DNA from 3 places in the Kitasatospora sp. NPDC036993 genome. Region 1 is predicted to be linked to each of the others. Evidence: riboswitches for the same ligand, from Rfam matches in the RefSeq annotation. Region 1 holds a riboswitch; each other region holds the start of a gene.
The links. A riboswitch is a leader RNA that binds a small molecule or an ion and turns the genes downstream of it on or off. The one in region 1 is predicted to bind S-adenosylmethionine.

Region 1 (4,627 bases):
CGCGGGCTGGCTGCACCTGCTGGGCAACCTGCTCTTCCTCCACGTCTTCGGCCCCACCGTCGAACGGCGGCTGGGCCGGGTCAGGTACGCCCTCTTCTACCTCGCCGCCGGAAGCGTGAGCACGTACGGCTTCGCGCTCGCCGAGGCGCACTCGCCGGGTTCCACCCGGGTGCTCATCGGGGCGTCCGGGGCGATCTCCGCCGTCCTCGGGGCCTATCTGCGCTTCCACCCTCGGGCCCGGGTCACCACCCTCGTCCCGCTGCTGTTCTTCCTGCCGCTGCGCTTCCCCGCCTGGCTGGTGCTCGGCCTCTGGTTCGCCCTGCAGTGGTGGTCGGTGCACTCGGCCGGCCCCGGGGTCGCCTACCTGGTGCACGTGATCGGCTTCTCGGCTGGGTTCCTCTACGCCTGTACCGCGGTCCGCCACCCCCCGCGACGGCCCGGCTGACGCCCGATACGCTGGCGGCACCTCACAAAGGAGCCCGAACCGTGATCACCGCCATCGTCCTGATCAAGACCAGTGTCGACCGCATCCCGGAGATCGCCGAGTCCATCGCCGCCATCGAGGGCGTCAGCGAGGTCTACTCGGTGACCGGTGGCTACAACCTGGTGGCGATGGTGCGGGTCCGCCACCACGACGACCTGGCCGAGGTCATCCCCGGCCGGCTGAACAAGGTCCCGGGCGTGGCCGACACCGAGACCCAGATCGCCTTCCGCACCTACTCCCAGCACGACCTGGAAGCCGCCTTCGCCCTCGGCCTGGACGAGTAGCGGGGCGCGGGGTCTCTCCTTCGGGGCTCAGCCCTCCCGACGCGCCCTGTCGATCTGCACGGTCGCGACGCAACGCCCGCCCTCGTTGCGGTAGTTCCAGCTCGCGCCGTCCGTGACCAGCTCCCGGACGGCCGTCAGGAAGCGGTCGACGTGCTCGTCCGGCGTCCCGGCGCCGAAGCTCACCCGGATCGCGTTCAGGCTGCGCTCGCCCGGCAGCGAGGGCTCCGGCGCACCGCACTCCGACGGGGCCACGTCCTCGTCCCCGAGCAGGGTGCGCACCAGCGGGTGGGCGCAGAACAGGCCGTCGCGCACCCCGATGCCGTACTCGGCGGACAGCGCGGCCGAGAAGTGCGAGCTGTTCCAGCCCTGGACGACGAAGGACAGCACGCCCACCCGGGCCGAGCCCTCGCCGAACAGGTTGAGCACCTTGACCTGCGGGATCTCCGCCAGCCCCGCCGTGAGCCGGGCGACCAGCCGCTCCTCGCGGGCCTCCAGCGCGTCGAAGCCGGCCTCGGTCAGCGCCCGGCAGGCCGAGGCGATCGCGTAGGCGCCGATGACGTTCGGCGAGCCGGCCTCGTGCCGGGCCGGACCGGTGTGCCACTGCACGGCCACCGAGCCGTCGGTCTCCCTGGCCACCGTCCTGGTCGCCCCGCCGCCGGCCAGGTACGGCTCGGCCGCGTCCAGCCAGTCCGCCCGGCCGGCCAGCACGCCGGCGCCGAACGGCGCGTAGATCTTGTGGCCGGAGAAGGCGATCCAGTCGACGTCCAGCTCGCGCACCGAGACCCGGTGGTGCGGTGCCAGCTGGGCGGCGTCCAGCACCACCCGGGCGCCGTGCCGGTGGGCGGTCGCGGTCAGCTCGGCGACCGGCCACAGCTCGCCGGTCACGTTGGAGGCGCCGGTGACGCAGAGCAGCTTGGGGCCCTCGGGCGCCTCGGCGAGCGCGGCGTCCAGCGCGGCCACCGCCTCGGCCCGCGAACGCGGCGCGCGCAGGTAGGTGACGCCCAGTCCGGCGTGCGCCCAGGGCAGCAGCGAGGCGTGGTGCTCGGTCTCGAAGGCGAACACCCGGGTGCCGGCCGGAACGGCGGCGGCCAGCAGGTTGAGCGAGTCGGTGGTGGCCCGGGTGAAGACCACCTGGTCGCCCTCGCGCAGGTCGAGGAACTCGCCGACGGTGCGGCGGCTCTGCTCGAACAGGTCGGTGGACAGCTGCGAGAGGTACCCGGCCCCGCGGTGCACGCTGCCGTAGTACGGCGCGTAGGCGGCGACGTCGTCCCACACCCGCTGGAGGGCCGGCGAGCTGGCCGCGTAGTCGAGCGCCGCGTAGCCGACCTTCTCACCACTGGCGAGCGGGACCTGGACGTCGGAGCCGAGGACGGCGAGCGGGGCGCAGATTTCGGTGGCCAGGGACATGAGAACGCACTCCTTGGGGGGTATGGGACCCCCGGGAGTGCTAGTCGTCGGGTGTCCGCGCTTGCCGCACGGACGGTTTGCCGTGACGACCCGGTCCTCACCCAGGGCACCCCGCCACGGACGGAGGGTTGCCGGACAGCAAGCTGGGGCTTCGCGCTGTCACTCATGACCTGGCGAAGACTCTAGGCCGCGTCCAGCGGTCGGTCAAACGGACATCCAGCATCCGGACAGCACCGGAGCCCGGGCCGGTGCGCCGGCCCGGGCTCCCCAACTGCCGTCTCAGATCCGGCTGGTGGCCTCCGACCAGCGCCGCAGCAGGTCCTGCGCGGCACCGGAGTCGATCGCCTTCGCCGCCCGCGCCATGCCCGCCGCCAGCTGCTCGGGGAGCGGCGCGTCGCCCAGGTCGACCGCGACCAGCGCCGCCGCCGTGTTCAGCAGGACGGCGTCCCGCACCGGCCCGTGCTCCCCCGCCAGCACCCGCCGCGCGACCTCGGCGTTGTACGAGGCGTCCGCCCCGCGCAGCGCCTCGATGCCGACCAGCTCGATGCCGACGTCCCGCGGGTCGAAGGAGGTCTCGGTGACCACCCCGTCGCGCACCACCCACACCTGCGAGGTGGTGGTGATGGTCAGCTCGTCCAGCCCGTCGTCGCCGCGGAAGACCAGTGCCGTCGCGCCCCGCCCGGCCAGCACCCCGGCGATCAGCCCGGCCAGCCGGGTGTCGAAGCAGCCGATGGCGTGGGCCTTGACCTTGGCCGGATTGGTCAGCGGACCGAGGATGTTGAAGGCGGTCGGCACCCCGAGGTCGCGCCGGGCGGTGGCGGCGTGCCGCATCGAGGGGTGGAACTTCGCCGCGAAACAGAAGGTGAGCCCGACCTCCTCGGCCACCTCGGCCACCCGCCGGGCGGACAGGTCCAGCGCCACCCCGAGCTTCTCCAGCACGTCCGAGGAGCCGCTGGTGGACGAGGCCGACCGGTTGCCGTGCTTGACCACCTTGGCGCCGGCGGCCGCCGCGACGATCGCCGACATGGTGGAGATGTTGACGGTCTTCGCCCGGTCGCCACCGGTGCCGACGATGTCCACCGCGGGACCGGGGATCTCCAGCGGCTCGGCGTGCTCGTACATCGCGTCGACCAGGCCGGCGATCTCGTCGACCGACTCGCCCTTGGCCCGCAGCGCGATCATGAACCCGGCCACCTGGACGGGGGACGCCTCGCCGCTCATGATCCGGTCCATCGCCCACGCGGTGGACGAACGGTCGAGGTCCTCCCCCTGCAACAGCGCCGCCAGGAGGTCCGGCCAGGTGCGGACCACCTGCACGGGGTCGCTACCGCCGTTCGCAGGGTTCACGTTCACCATGGCTGACTCCACTGTTGTCGGTTCCCCGCGCGGGGGGACGTCCGTACGGATGGAGCCAGCCTATCGAGCGGAGCCGCCGCGACGGCCGCTCTTCTCGCCCACCGGACGTCGGTCAGCGGACGGCCGGAGTCCGCTTCGCCAGCCGCGCCCGCAGCAGGGTGGCGGCCGCCCCGGCCAGCGCCACCGGGTCCACCGGGTGGGAGATGGCGGCGTCGGCCCGGCTCCAGGCGGCGAGCCAGGAGTCCTGCGGCCGGCCGATCAGCACCAGCACCGGCGGGCAGCCGTAGATCTCGTCCTTCAGCTGCCGCCCGAGGCCCAGCCCGCCGGCCGGCACCGCCTCGCCGTCCAGCACGCAGAGGTCGACGCCCCCCTTCTCCAGTGCCTTGAGCACCGCGGGGGTGGTCGCGCACTCCAGGTAGGACAGTTCCGGAAGATCCTCGGCGGGCCGGCGGCCGAGCGCCGTCAGCACCTGCTCACGGGTGTTGCGGTCGTCGCTGTAGACGAGGACGGTGAGCGTCTCATCGGTCGTGTACGCCATGGACCCTGCTCCCTCAAGTGTGATCCGGACCACGTTCGCCTGATCCGGATGCTACTCCCGATCACCCTCCGCCGAGTCCCCCTCGCGCACGTTCCTCGCCAACCCGCCGCGCCCCCGGCTCACCCGCCCGGAGGACGGCCCGTCACCCGACCCCGGCCAGTCCACCCGTACGGCCGACCCGGAGCCCCTCCCCCCTACCTCCTGCGGCTACTCCGACCGTGCAACGGCGCGCCGGGCAAGGGGGTCTCGGGCTCCTCCGAGGAACCATCAGAAAAGGGACACGCCGCTGCTCAGTCCCCGTCCGGGCCCCCCACCGGCCTCCAAGCGGGCATACCGCACGCACCGGACACTCCGAGGGACACCCCCCGGCGTGAAGACGGAATAAGGGACCGACATAATGTCCGTCGTGGCGACAGCAACAGCAGTAGAAACCGGGCACGCGCACGGATCGGTCAACCGGCCGAACATGGTCAGCGTCGGAACGATCGTCTGGCTCAGTTCCGAGTTGATGTTCTTCGCGGCCCTCTTCGCGATGTACTTCACGCTCCGCTCCGTCAA
Region 2 (4,627 bases), on a different contig from region 1:
GGACGGCCCTGCCGACGTCGTCGGGCAGCATCCGGTAGTACTCGGGCGGCGCCCAGGGGGTGTGCGAGAAGTGGCCGGTGCGCAGGTCGGGGCGGGCCTCCCGGAGCAGGGCCGGGACCAGCGAGAGGTGGTAGTCCTGGACGAGGACGGCGGCGCCCGGGGCGGCTTCGGCGGCCAGGGCTTCGGCGAAGGCCTCGTTGTAGGCCAGGTAGGCGGCCCACTCGGTGCGGAACCCGGCGTCGAAGGCGGGCGCGGTGGGGGTCGCGTAGAGCAGGTGGTGGACGAACCAGAGGGTGGAGTTGGCGACGCCGTTGTAGGCGCGGGCGAAGGTGCGGGGGTCGATGTCCAGCATGCGTACGGCCTGGCCGCCGACGTCGTGGCCGGCCAGGTCGAGGCGGCCGTGGGGGGCCTCGGCGGCGGCTCTGCGGTCGGAGTCGTTGAGGGCGGCGCAGACCCAGACGGCGTTCGGGTCCTCGATGGCGGAGAGGCCGGATACCAGGCCGCCGCCGCCGCGTCGCAGGGTCAGCGTGCCGTCGTCGGAGGTGCTGAAGGACACCGGTCCCCGGTTGGAGGCCACCAGGACGGGGGCGGTGCCGGTCGCACTCGAACGGTTGGTCGTGAGATCGCCCATGGTTGGGATGTTGCCGGGGGTGTGGGGTGGCAAACGTGTCAGTGCCGAGTGGCGTACTCGGGGACGGTGTGCATCGGGGGCCGTTCCAGGGCGGTGATCTCGTAGGTGCGGGGCGTGAAGATGGGGGTCCCCCCGGCCGAAGGCTGGGAGAGGGTCTCCGGGGCGCGGGTGAACTGGGTGAGGTGGGGGCGGACGAGGTCGGCGGAGGCCTTGAGGCGGTGGGCGCGGTCGAGGCGTTCGAGGGCGGTCCGGTAGATGGTGGCGGCCATCCGGCCGAGGGCCTGGCCGTCCTGGTGGCGGTGGTGCCGGACGCCGACGTCCACCTGGGCCAGGGCGTCCAGGCCGGCCAGTTCCAGGGCGTCGACCAGGAGGCCGAGTTCGACGCCGTAGCCGGTGGGGAAGGGCAGCCGTTCGAGCAGCGGGCGGCGGGCCGCGTACTCGCCGCCGAGCGGCTGGACGAAGCCGGCCAGCTCCGGCCAGTGGAGGTTGAGCAGGGGGCGGGCGACGAGTTCGGTGACCCGGCCGCCGCCGGCGGGCAGGACGGCGCCCTCCGACTCCAGGGGGCGGTCGTACATGGCCTTGACCAGCTGGATGGACTCGTCGGTCAGCAGCGGGCCGACGATGCCGGAGACGAGCGCCGGGTCGAACTCGCGCAGGTCGGCGTCGACGAAGCAGACGATGTCGCCGCGGGTGACCAGCAGGGAGCGCCAGAGGACCTCGCCCTTGCCGGGGACGGCGGGCAGGCGGGGGAGGATCCGGTCGCGGTGTTCCACCCGGGCGCCGGCCTCGGCGGCGACGGCGGCGGTGGCGTCGGTCGAGCCGGAGTCCACGACGACGAGCTCGTCGACCAGCGGGAGGCGTTCCATCAGCTCGCGGCGGATGATGCGGACGATGTCGCCGACGGTGGCCTCCTCGTCCAGGGCGGGGAGGACGACGCTGACGGTGCGGCCGGTGCGCTCCTTGGCCGCGAGGAGGGTGTGGACCGGCCGGTCGGCCGCGCTCCAGGAGCGGCGGTGCAGCCAGGACGCCGCCTGCGGGAGGAGCTCGGAGGTCGGTTCGGCGGGCACGGAGGTCTCCTCGGCGAGTCGGGTGGGACGGGTCATCTCGCTTGGCGGACGGTCCCGTTCGGAGTTGACGCCTTCGGATACAGTCTTCGTACAGCGGTCGGACCTTTGCACGCCGGGGTCGCCGCCGAGCACCACCACAATTTCACAAGCTCATCCAGAGGGACTGAGGGAACGGCCCGTTGACGTCCCGGCAACCTTCTCGCCCGGCCGTCCTCGACGGCCCCCGGCGGGACAGGTGCCAATTCCGTCCCGTGCCGCGACCGCGCCACGGGGAAGATGAGGAGAGAGGCCTCCGCCACCATGGCTATCGACATCGCCGCACCCTCCCCCAGCCGTCGGCCGGGGGGACCCCCATCCGTCGACCTCGGCCCCGCCGCCGCCCTGTCCTGTCGGGAGTGCGGCACCCGCTTCCCGCTCGGCCCCAGCTTCGCCTGCCTGGAGTGCTTCGGCCCGCTGGAGATCGCCTACGAGTTCGGCGGTGAGGCCGCCGAGGAGCTGCGCAAGCGGATCGAGGCCGGCCCGGCGTCGATCTGGCGCTACGCGCCGTTGCTGCCGGTCCCGGCCGACGTCGCCTCCAAGCCGAACCTGAACCCGGGGTGGACCCCGCTGGTGAAGGCGGACAACCTGGGCCGCGAGCTCGGTTTCACCGCCCAGCTGCACATCAAGGACGACTCCGGGAACCCGACCCACTCGTTCAAGGACCGCGTGGTGGCCTGTGCCATCGAGGCGGCCAGGGCGTTCGGGTACACCACGCTGTCCTGCTCCTCCACAGGCAACCTGGCCGGTGCGGTGGGCGCGGCGGCGGCCAGGGCCGGTTTCAAGTCCTGCGTGTTCATCCCGCACGACCTGGAGCAGGGCAAGGTCGTCATGGCCGGGGTGTACGGCGGCGAGCTGGTCGGCATCGAGGGCAACTACGACGACGTGAACCGCTTCTGCTCGGAGCTGATCGGTGACTCGGCCGGCGAGGGCTGGGGCTTCGTCAACGTGAACCTGCGGCCGTACTACGGCGAGGGTTCCAAGACGCTGGCGTACGAGATCTGCGAGCAGCTCGGCTGGCGGCTGCCGGAGCAGATCGTGATCCCGATCGCCTCGGGCTCGCAGCTGACGAAGATCGACAAGGGCCTCCAGGAGCTGATCAGGCTCGGCCTGGTCGAGGACCGGCCGTACCGGATCTTCGGCGCCCAGGCCGAGGGCTGCTCGCCGGTGTCGGCCGCGTTCAAGGCCGGCCGGGACGTGATCAAGCCGGTGAAGCCGGACACCATCGCCAAGTCGCTGGCGATCGGCAACCCGGCTGACGGTCCGTACGTGCTGGACATCGCCCGCCGCACCGGTGGCGCGGTGGAGGACGTCACGGACGCGGAGGTCGTGGCGGCGATCCGGCTGCTGGCGCGCACCGAGGGCATCTTCGCCGAGACCGCGGGCGGGGTGACCGTCGGCGTGCTGAAGAAGCTGGTCGAGACCGGGCAGCTGGACCCGGCCAAGGAGACCGTCGCGATCAACACCGGTGACGGCCTGAAGACCCTGGACGCCGTCTCCGACGCCGGGATGACCGCCGTCATCCGCCCGACGCTGGACTCCTTCCGCGCCGCCGGCCTCGCGTCCCTCTGAACCACCCGTCAGGCCCCACCCCCGCAAGGAGAGTCATGAGCGCCAACGTCCGCATCCCCACCATCCTGCGCACCTACACCGGCGGCGCCGCCGAGGTGACCGCCGAGGGTGCCACCCTGGCCGAGGTCATCGCCGACCTGGAGAAGAACCACGCGGGCATCTCGGCCCGCATCCTGGACGACACCGGCAAGCTCCGCCGCTTCGTGAACGTCTACGTGAACGACGACGACGTGCGTTTCGCCGAGGGCCTGGCGACCGAGATCAAGGACGGCGCCGGCGTCTCGATCATCCCGGCGGTGGCCGGCGGCTGCTGAGCCGGCGCGAGCACCCGCGGTCGCCCGCGCGTACGGAATTCCGTTCTCCGTACGCGCGGGCGACCGCTTGCATTCCCGCGGGAATATTTCCGGTTCGAGTCGGAGTAGAGTGTGGCTCGGCTGGGAACAGGGTTTCCCTTTCGGCCCCCGCAGTGCTCGGCCCGGGGAGTCCGGCTGCTGGGCACGGACCGTAAAACATGTCAGGCGGATGTCAGAATTCCCGCAGGCATTTGAGTAATTCGTCCGCTATGTCCGGCGTGGAATGCGGAGATTATTCCGATTCAACCCGTCCTGTCCCCTGTCGCCTTGGCGGAATTACCGGTGGCTGGCCCTGTTGCAGAGGGCGTCGATCCGGATACATTCAGCGGCGGTCGACGCAATCACCCGCTCACCGGAGGCCGTTCGGTGTCCCGTGCGGAGGGTTGCGGCGTGCACGGCTGTGCCCAGGGGGGGTTCCCCGGGCCGGCCTTCAAACCAACCCGGGCCCGCTACCTGCGGGCGCGTGAAGGGCCAGCACAGCACTAGGGGAGTTCGGAATGGCTCAGGGCACCGTCAAGTGGTTCAACGCGGAGAAGGGCTACGGCTTCATCGCGGTCGACGGTGGTGCGGACGTCTTCGTCCACTACAGCGCGATCCAGATGGACGGCTACCGCACCCTCGAGGAGGGCCAGCGGGTCGAGTTCGAGATCTCCCAGGGACAGAAGGGCCCGCAGGCGGACATGGTTCGCGCCGCGGCGGAATGACCCCTTCCGACCCCAGGAGCTCGGCGCGGCCCTACGGCTGGTGACCACTCGCTTCTCGACGGGCCCGTGCGACGCGTGTCGTACGGGCCCGTCGGCGTTCCAGGACGGTCCCGTCGGCGGCTCGCGGATCATCGCCGGGGCTTGCACTCGACCACCCTGAGTGCTAATCATTGGCGTTAGCACTCACAGCGTGAGAGTGACAGCGGACCGGGTCGGTGAGGCCCCCGGGAGCGGTAGGGGAATGGACCCCCGCACACCAGGGCC
Region 3 (4,627 bases), on a different contig from region 1:
ACCACCCGGGGCCCCGAGCGCTACCCGCACGCGAGCGGGTGGACCATCTTCGCCGGGGTCATGCTGATCACCGCCGGCATGATGGCGGTCTTCCAGGGGACCGCCGCCATTCGCAAGGACGGTCTGCTCATCGTCACCCGCAGCTACGTGTACGCGATGAACACCGAGGGCTGGGGATGGATCCACCTCATCCTCGGGGTCGTCGTGATCGTGGCCGGGGTGGCGGTCTTCAGCGGTTCCTTCTGGGCGCGCGTCGTCGGGGTCGTCGTGGCGGGGCTGGGAATGCTCGCCAACTTCCTCTGGCTGCCGTACTACCCGCTGTGGGCCGTCGTCCTGATCGCGATCGACGCCCTGGTCATCTGGGCGCTGTGCGTCGGCAAGGTCGAGAACGCCGGAGGGGTCGGGAGCGTCGGACGGGCCGGGAGTGTCGGAGGGGCCGGGAAGGAGGCCTGATCCGGCGTCACCTGGTCCGTCGGGCTCACCCGGTGGGTCCGCGCGGTGGTTCAGGCGGTCCGCACGCTCGCATCGGCGCCGCGAAGGGCGGGAGTCGCCCAGGTTCTACGGCTGCCTGGCCGTCGGCTCCGGGCTGTGGGGTCCGGAGCCGCTCCGGGGCGTCACCAGCATCCGGATGTCGTCGGCGGCCCACAGGACGAACCGTTCGACCGGGACCACCCGGTGGCCCGGCTCCGGCCGGAAGCGGAAGCGCCTGAGCAGGACGGCCAGCAGCACCAGGGCCTCCACCCTGGCAAGCGCGGCCCCCTCGCAGCTGCGCGGCCCCAGGCCGAACGGGATCCAGGCCAGCCGCGGACGCCCGGCCGACTCCTCCGGGGTGAACCGCTCGGGCCGGAACCGCTCCGGCTCCGGCCAGTAGGCGGGGTTCAGGTGGACCGCCCAGAACGGGTAGAAGACCACCGCCCCGGCGGGGACCGTGTACCGGCCGACGGTCAGCGGGTCGGTGGTCAGCCGGGCGCCGTAGGGGCCGGGCGGGTAGCGGCGCAGCGACTCCCGCAGGGCCATGTCCAGGTAGCGCAGGCGGTGCAGGTCGGCGTACTCCGGCGCGGGGCGGTCGCCGAGGACGCGGTCGAGTTCCGCGGTGACGCGCTCGGCCGCCGCCGGGTGCCCGGCGAGCAGGTGCAGGGTCCAGGAGACGGCGACGCCGGTGGTGTGGTGGGCGGCCAGCAGCGTCGCGAGGACGGTGTCGCGGATCCGCGCGGGGCTCTCGCCGGCCTCGACGAGGGCGCCGATCAGGTCGCTGCGGTCGCCGGGGAGGCCGGGGCGGTGCGCCGCGATCACCCGGTCGACCGTGCTCCGCAGGTGGGCGAGCGCTTGGGCGGTCCGTTCGGCGCGCCGCTCCGGGGCCTGCCCTGACGGGACGTGGTAGAGGCGTTCCAGGTAGTCGGTGAGCACCACCTCGAAGGCCTCGACCACGCCGTCCGGGTCCTCGGCCACGCCGGTTGGGTCGTCGACCCCGCCGGTCGGGTCCTCGGACCCGCCGCCCAGGGCGAAGGCGCGGATCATCCGCAGCGAGACACCGGTGAGTTCCCGCTGGAGCCGGACGGCGTGGTCGGCGGGCAGGGCGGCCCAGCGGTCGGCGAGCCCGGTGGCCAGGGAGGTGAAACGGGCCAAGTGCCGTTCGTGCGAGGGCCGTCCGGCCAGGGTGGTGAGCAGCAGCCGACGCCACGGGGTGTGCTCCTCGGCCGGGAGCGTCTGGAGGTTGCCCGTCTCGAACAGCGGGTCCAGGAACGAGAACAGCCGCCGCGGCCGCTCGTCGAGGTGGGCGGTGGCCTCCAGCAGCACCGGATCGGCGATCGACACGGCGGTCTCGGCGCCGGGCAGCTGGAACCGTACGACCGGTCCGTACTCGGCGTGCAGCCACAGCTGGTAGGCGTGCAGGCCGCCGGCCCGTGCGACGGCGCCCGTCCCGCCGTCCGGGCGGGGCGCGGGACCGGGGATGTTCATCGGACCTCCTCGGGGCGGCCCGATGGATTCGCCCCGACGGATTCGCCGAGCCGGACGCGCCCCGCCGGATTCTTCCCGCACCGGGCCGCGGGCCGTCGGCGCAACGCCGCCCCCGCGGCCGGGAGCGGAAACCATTTGGCGACCAGCCCGGGGAATCTTGTATGGTTCCCAACGAATCATCCAGAGGGGTGGAGGGACCGGCCCTACGAAGCCCCGGCAACTCCCCGTTCGACCCGGCGTCCGAAGTACGCGCCGGTGCCGTCCGGGGTCAGTGCCAACTCCGGCCTGCCGCCAATGTGGCGCGGGAAAAGATGAGGAGACACGGTGCTCTCTGTGCTGTCCTTCGCCCGGGCGCTTCCCGCCCCGGCCCTTCCGCGTACCCGTCTCGTGCCCGGCGCAGGCTATCGGCCGACTTCCCCGGCCCGTCCTCGCTGATCCCCCCCTGCTCCCCGCCAGGAGCCGTCCGTGAGCGGAACCCACCCGCCGCTCACGGGCATTGAGACTGGAGTACCCACCCATGGACAACACGAGCGGCGTCGGCGTGCTCGACAAGGTCACCTCGATCCTCGGCATCCTGGAGGCCGGGCCCACCACCCTGGGCGGCCTGGTGAGCGCGACCGGCCTGGCCAGGCCCACCGCGCACCGGCTGGCCGTCGCGATGGAGCACCACCGCCTGGTCAGCCGTGACCTGCAGGGCCGGTTCACCCTCGGCCCCCGGCTCGGCGAGCTCTCGGCGGCCGCCGGCGAGGACCGCCTGCTGGCCGCGGCCGGCTCGGTCCTCACCCAGCTGCGCGACCTGACCGGCGAGAGCGCCCAGCTCTACCGCAGACAGGGCGAGATCCGGATCTGCGTGGCCGCCGCCGAGCGGCTCTCCGGCCTGCGCGACACCGTCCCGGTCGGCGTCACCCTGCCCATGAAGGTCGGCTCCGCCGCCCAGATCCTGCTCGCCTGGGAGGAGCCCGAGCGCCTCCACCGGGGCCTCCAGGGCGCCCGCTTCACCGCCACCGCGCTGAGCGGCGTACGGCGCCGGGGCTGGGCCCAGTCCATCGGCGAGCGCGAGCCCGGCGTCGCCTCGGTGTCCGCCCCGGTGCGCGGGCCCTCCAACCGCGTGGTGGCCGCCGTCTCCGTCTCCGGCCCCATCGAGCGGCTCACCCGGCACCCCGGCGCCCAGCTCTCCCGGGCCGTCCTGGAGGCGGCCGAGCACCTGACCGACGCGCTGCGCAACGTCTGACCCGCCCTCCTGCCCGCACCGCGCGGCGCCAGACGGGGCCGTGCGGTGCGGAGGGCGGCCGCTACGGGCGGACGGTGAGCACCAGCTTCCCCACGACCCGGCCCGTCTCACCCTCGGCGTGGGCACCGGCGGCCTCGGCGAGCGGGTACGTGCCGGAGACGTGCGCGCGCAGCTGCCCGGACTCGGCGAGGGCGGCGATCGCCGCCATGCCTGCCTGGTCGTGCTCGACGATCATGGTCTTCGCCGTCACGCCCAGCTCGGCGGCGCGTTCGGCCAGGCCCTCCAGGCCCTGGGGCAGGATCGACACCAGGACGCCGCCGGGCCTGAGCGTCTCCAGCGAGCGCAGCCGGTCCTCCCCGCCCAGCGGGTCGAGCACCACGTCGATGTCGCGGGCCTCCTTCACGAAGTCCGCGGTGCGGTAGTCGATCACCTCGTCCGCGCCCAGGCCCCGGACGACGTCGTGCTTGGCGGCGGACGCCGTGCCGATGACGTACGCGCCGCGCGCCTTGGCGATCTGTACGGCGACGTGCCCCACGCCGCCGGCCGCCGCGTGCACCAGGACCCGCTGCCCGGGCCGGACCCGTGCGGTGTCGACGAGGGCCTGCCAGGCGGTGAGCGACACGAGCGGCAGCGCGGCCGCCTCGACGTGGCTCAGTGCGGCGGGCTTGGGCACGAAGGCCCTGGCGGGGCCGGTGACGTATTCGGCGTGCGCGCCGGCGCCGTGCGGGTAGGGCAGCATGCCGAACACCTCGTCGCCCGGGGCGAGGAGCGAGACGCCGGGGCCGACCGCCTCGACGGTGCCGGAGACGTCCCAGCCGAGGGTGAACGGGGGTTGGCCGAGGAAGTAGCCGTGCCGGCGGTGCTTCCAGTCGGTGGGGTTGACCCCGGCGGCGTGGACGGCCACGAGGACCTGGCCGACGCCGGGTTCGGGGCGCTCGGCCTCGGCCTGGTGGAGGACGTCCGGGTCGCCGAGGGTGGTCTGGGTGATGGTGCGCATGGTGTTCCTGGTCATGGATCCAGCCTGCGGCACGGCCCTGACCTGGGAAATGGCAAGATTGCCAAAGAACGATAGAATCATGCCATGGCTGCGATCGAACCCCGTGACCCCGGTGACCGGCCGCCGCACCGGGTCGTCGTCCTCGCCCTCGACGGCGTCTACCCCTTCGAGCTGGGCATCCCCAACCGGGTCTTCCCCGGAGTGCCGGGGGCGTACGAGGTGGTGACGTGCGCGGCGACGGACGACCGGACGGTCGGGACCGACGCCGACTTCACGATCACCGTCGGGCACGGGCCCGAGGCGCTGGAGAGCGCCGACACGGTGATCCTCCCGCCGTACGACCTGCGCCACGTCACCGCCGAGCTGCCGGAGCCGGTGCGCGCGGCCCTCGCCCGGATCCGCCCCGGCACCCGCCTGGTCTCCATCTGCACCGGCGCGTT

Region 2: linked by a shared signal. The riboswitch ahead of thrC (threonine synthase) and the one ahead of ACZ7C5_RS24710 (aminotransferase class V-fold PLP-dependent enzyme) in region 1 are both predicted to bind S-adenosylmethionine.
Region 3: linked by a shared signal. The riboswitch ahead of ACZ7C5_RS30255 (IclR family transcriptional regulator) and the one ahead of ACZ7C5_RS24710 (aminotransferase class V-fold PLP-dependent enzyme) in region 1 are both predicted to bind S-adenosylmethionine.

The regions. Positions count from the first base shown of each region.
Region 1 covers NZ_JBVJRP010000011.1:251,570-256,196, forward strand. Annotated here, with positions in the region: gene ACZ7C5_RS24700 (rhomboid family intramembrane serine protease) at 1-445, shown strand, start outside; gene ACZ7C5_RS24705 (Lrp/AsnC family transcriptional regulator) at 487-768, shown strand; gene ACZ7C5_RS24710 (aminotransferase class V-fold PLP-dependent enzyme) at 796-2,175, opposite strand; SAM riboswitch class IV at 2,228-2,346, opposite strand; gene trpD (anthranilate phosphoribosyltransferase) at 2,455-3,531, opposite strand; gene ACZ7C5_RS24720 (response regulator) at 3,644-4,069, opposite strand; gene ctaE (aa3-type cytochrome oxidase subunit III) at 4,467-4,627, shown strand, end outside.
Region 2 covers NZ_JBVJRP010000013.1:153,945-158,571, reverse strand. Annotated here, with positions in the region: gene ACZ7C5_RS26995 (alpha,alpha-trehalose-phosphate synthase (UDP-forming)) at 1-631, opposite strand, end outside; gene ACZ7C5_RS26990 (glucosyl-3-phosphoglycerate synthase) at 670-1,734, opposite strand; SAM riboswitch class I at 1,846-1,981, shown strand; gene thrC (threonine synthase) at 1,999-3,306, shown strand; gene ACZ7C5_RS26980 (MoaD/ThiS family protein) at 3,342-3,620, shown strand; gene ACZ7C5_RS26975 (cold-shock protein) at 4,157-4,363, shown strand.
Region 3 covers NZ_JBVJRP010000017.1:148,185-152,811, reverse strand. Annotated here, with positions in the region: gene ACZ7C5_RS30265 (DUF7144 family membrane protein) at 1-453, shown strand, start outside; gene ACZ7C5_RS30260 (cytochrome P450) at 559-1,959, opposite strand; SAM riboswitch class I at 2,133-2,277, shown strand; gene ACZ7C5_RS30255 (IclR family transcriptional regulator) at 2,477-3,190, shown strand; gene ACZ7C5_RS30250 (NADP-dependent oxidoreductase) at 3,252-4,202, opposite strand; gene ACZ7C5_RS30245 (GlxA family transcriptional regulator) at 4,272-4,627, shown strand, end outside.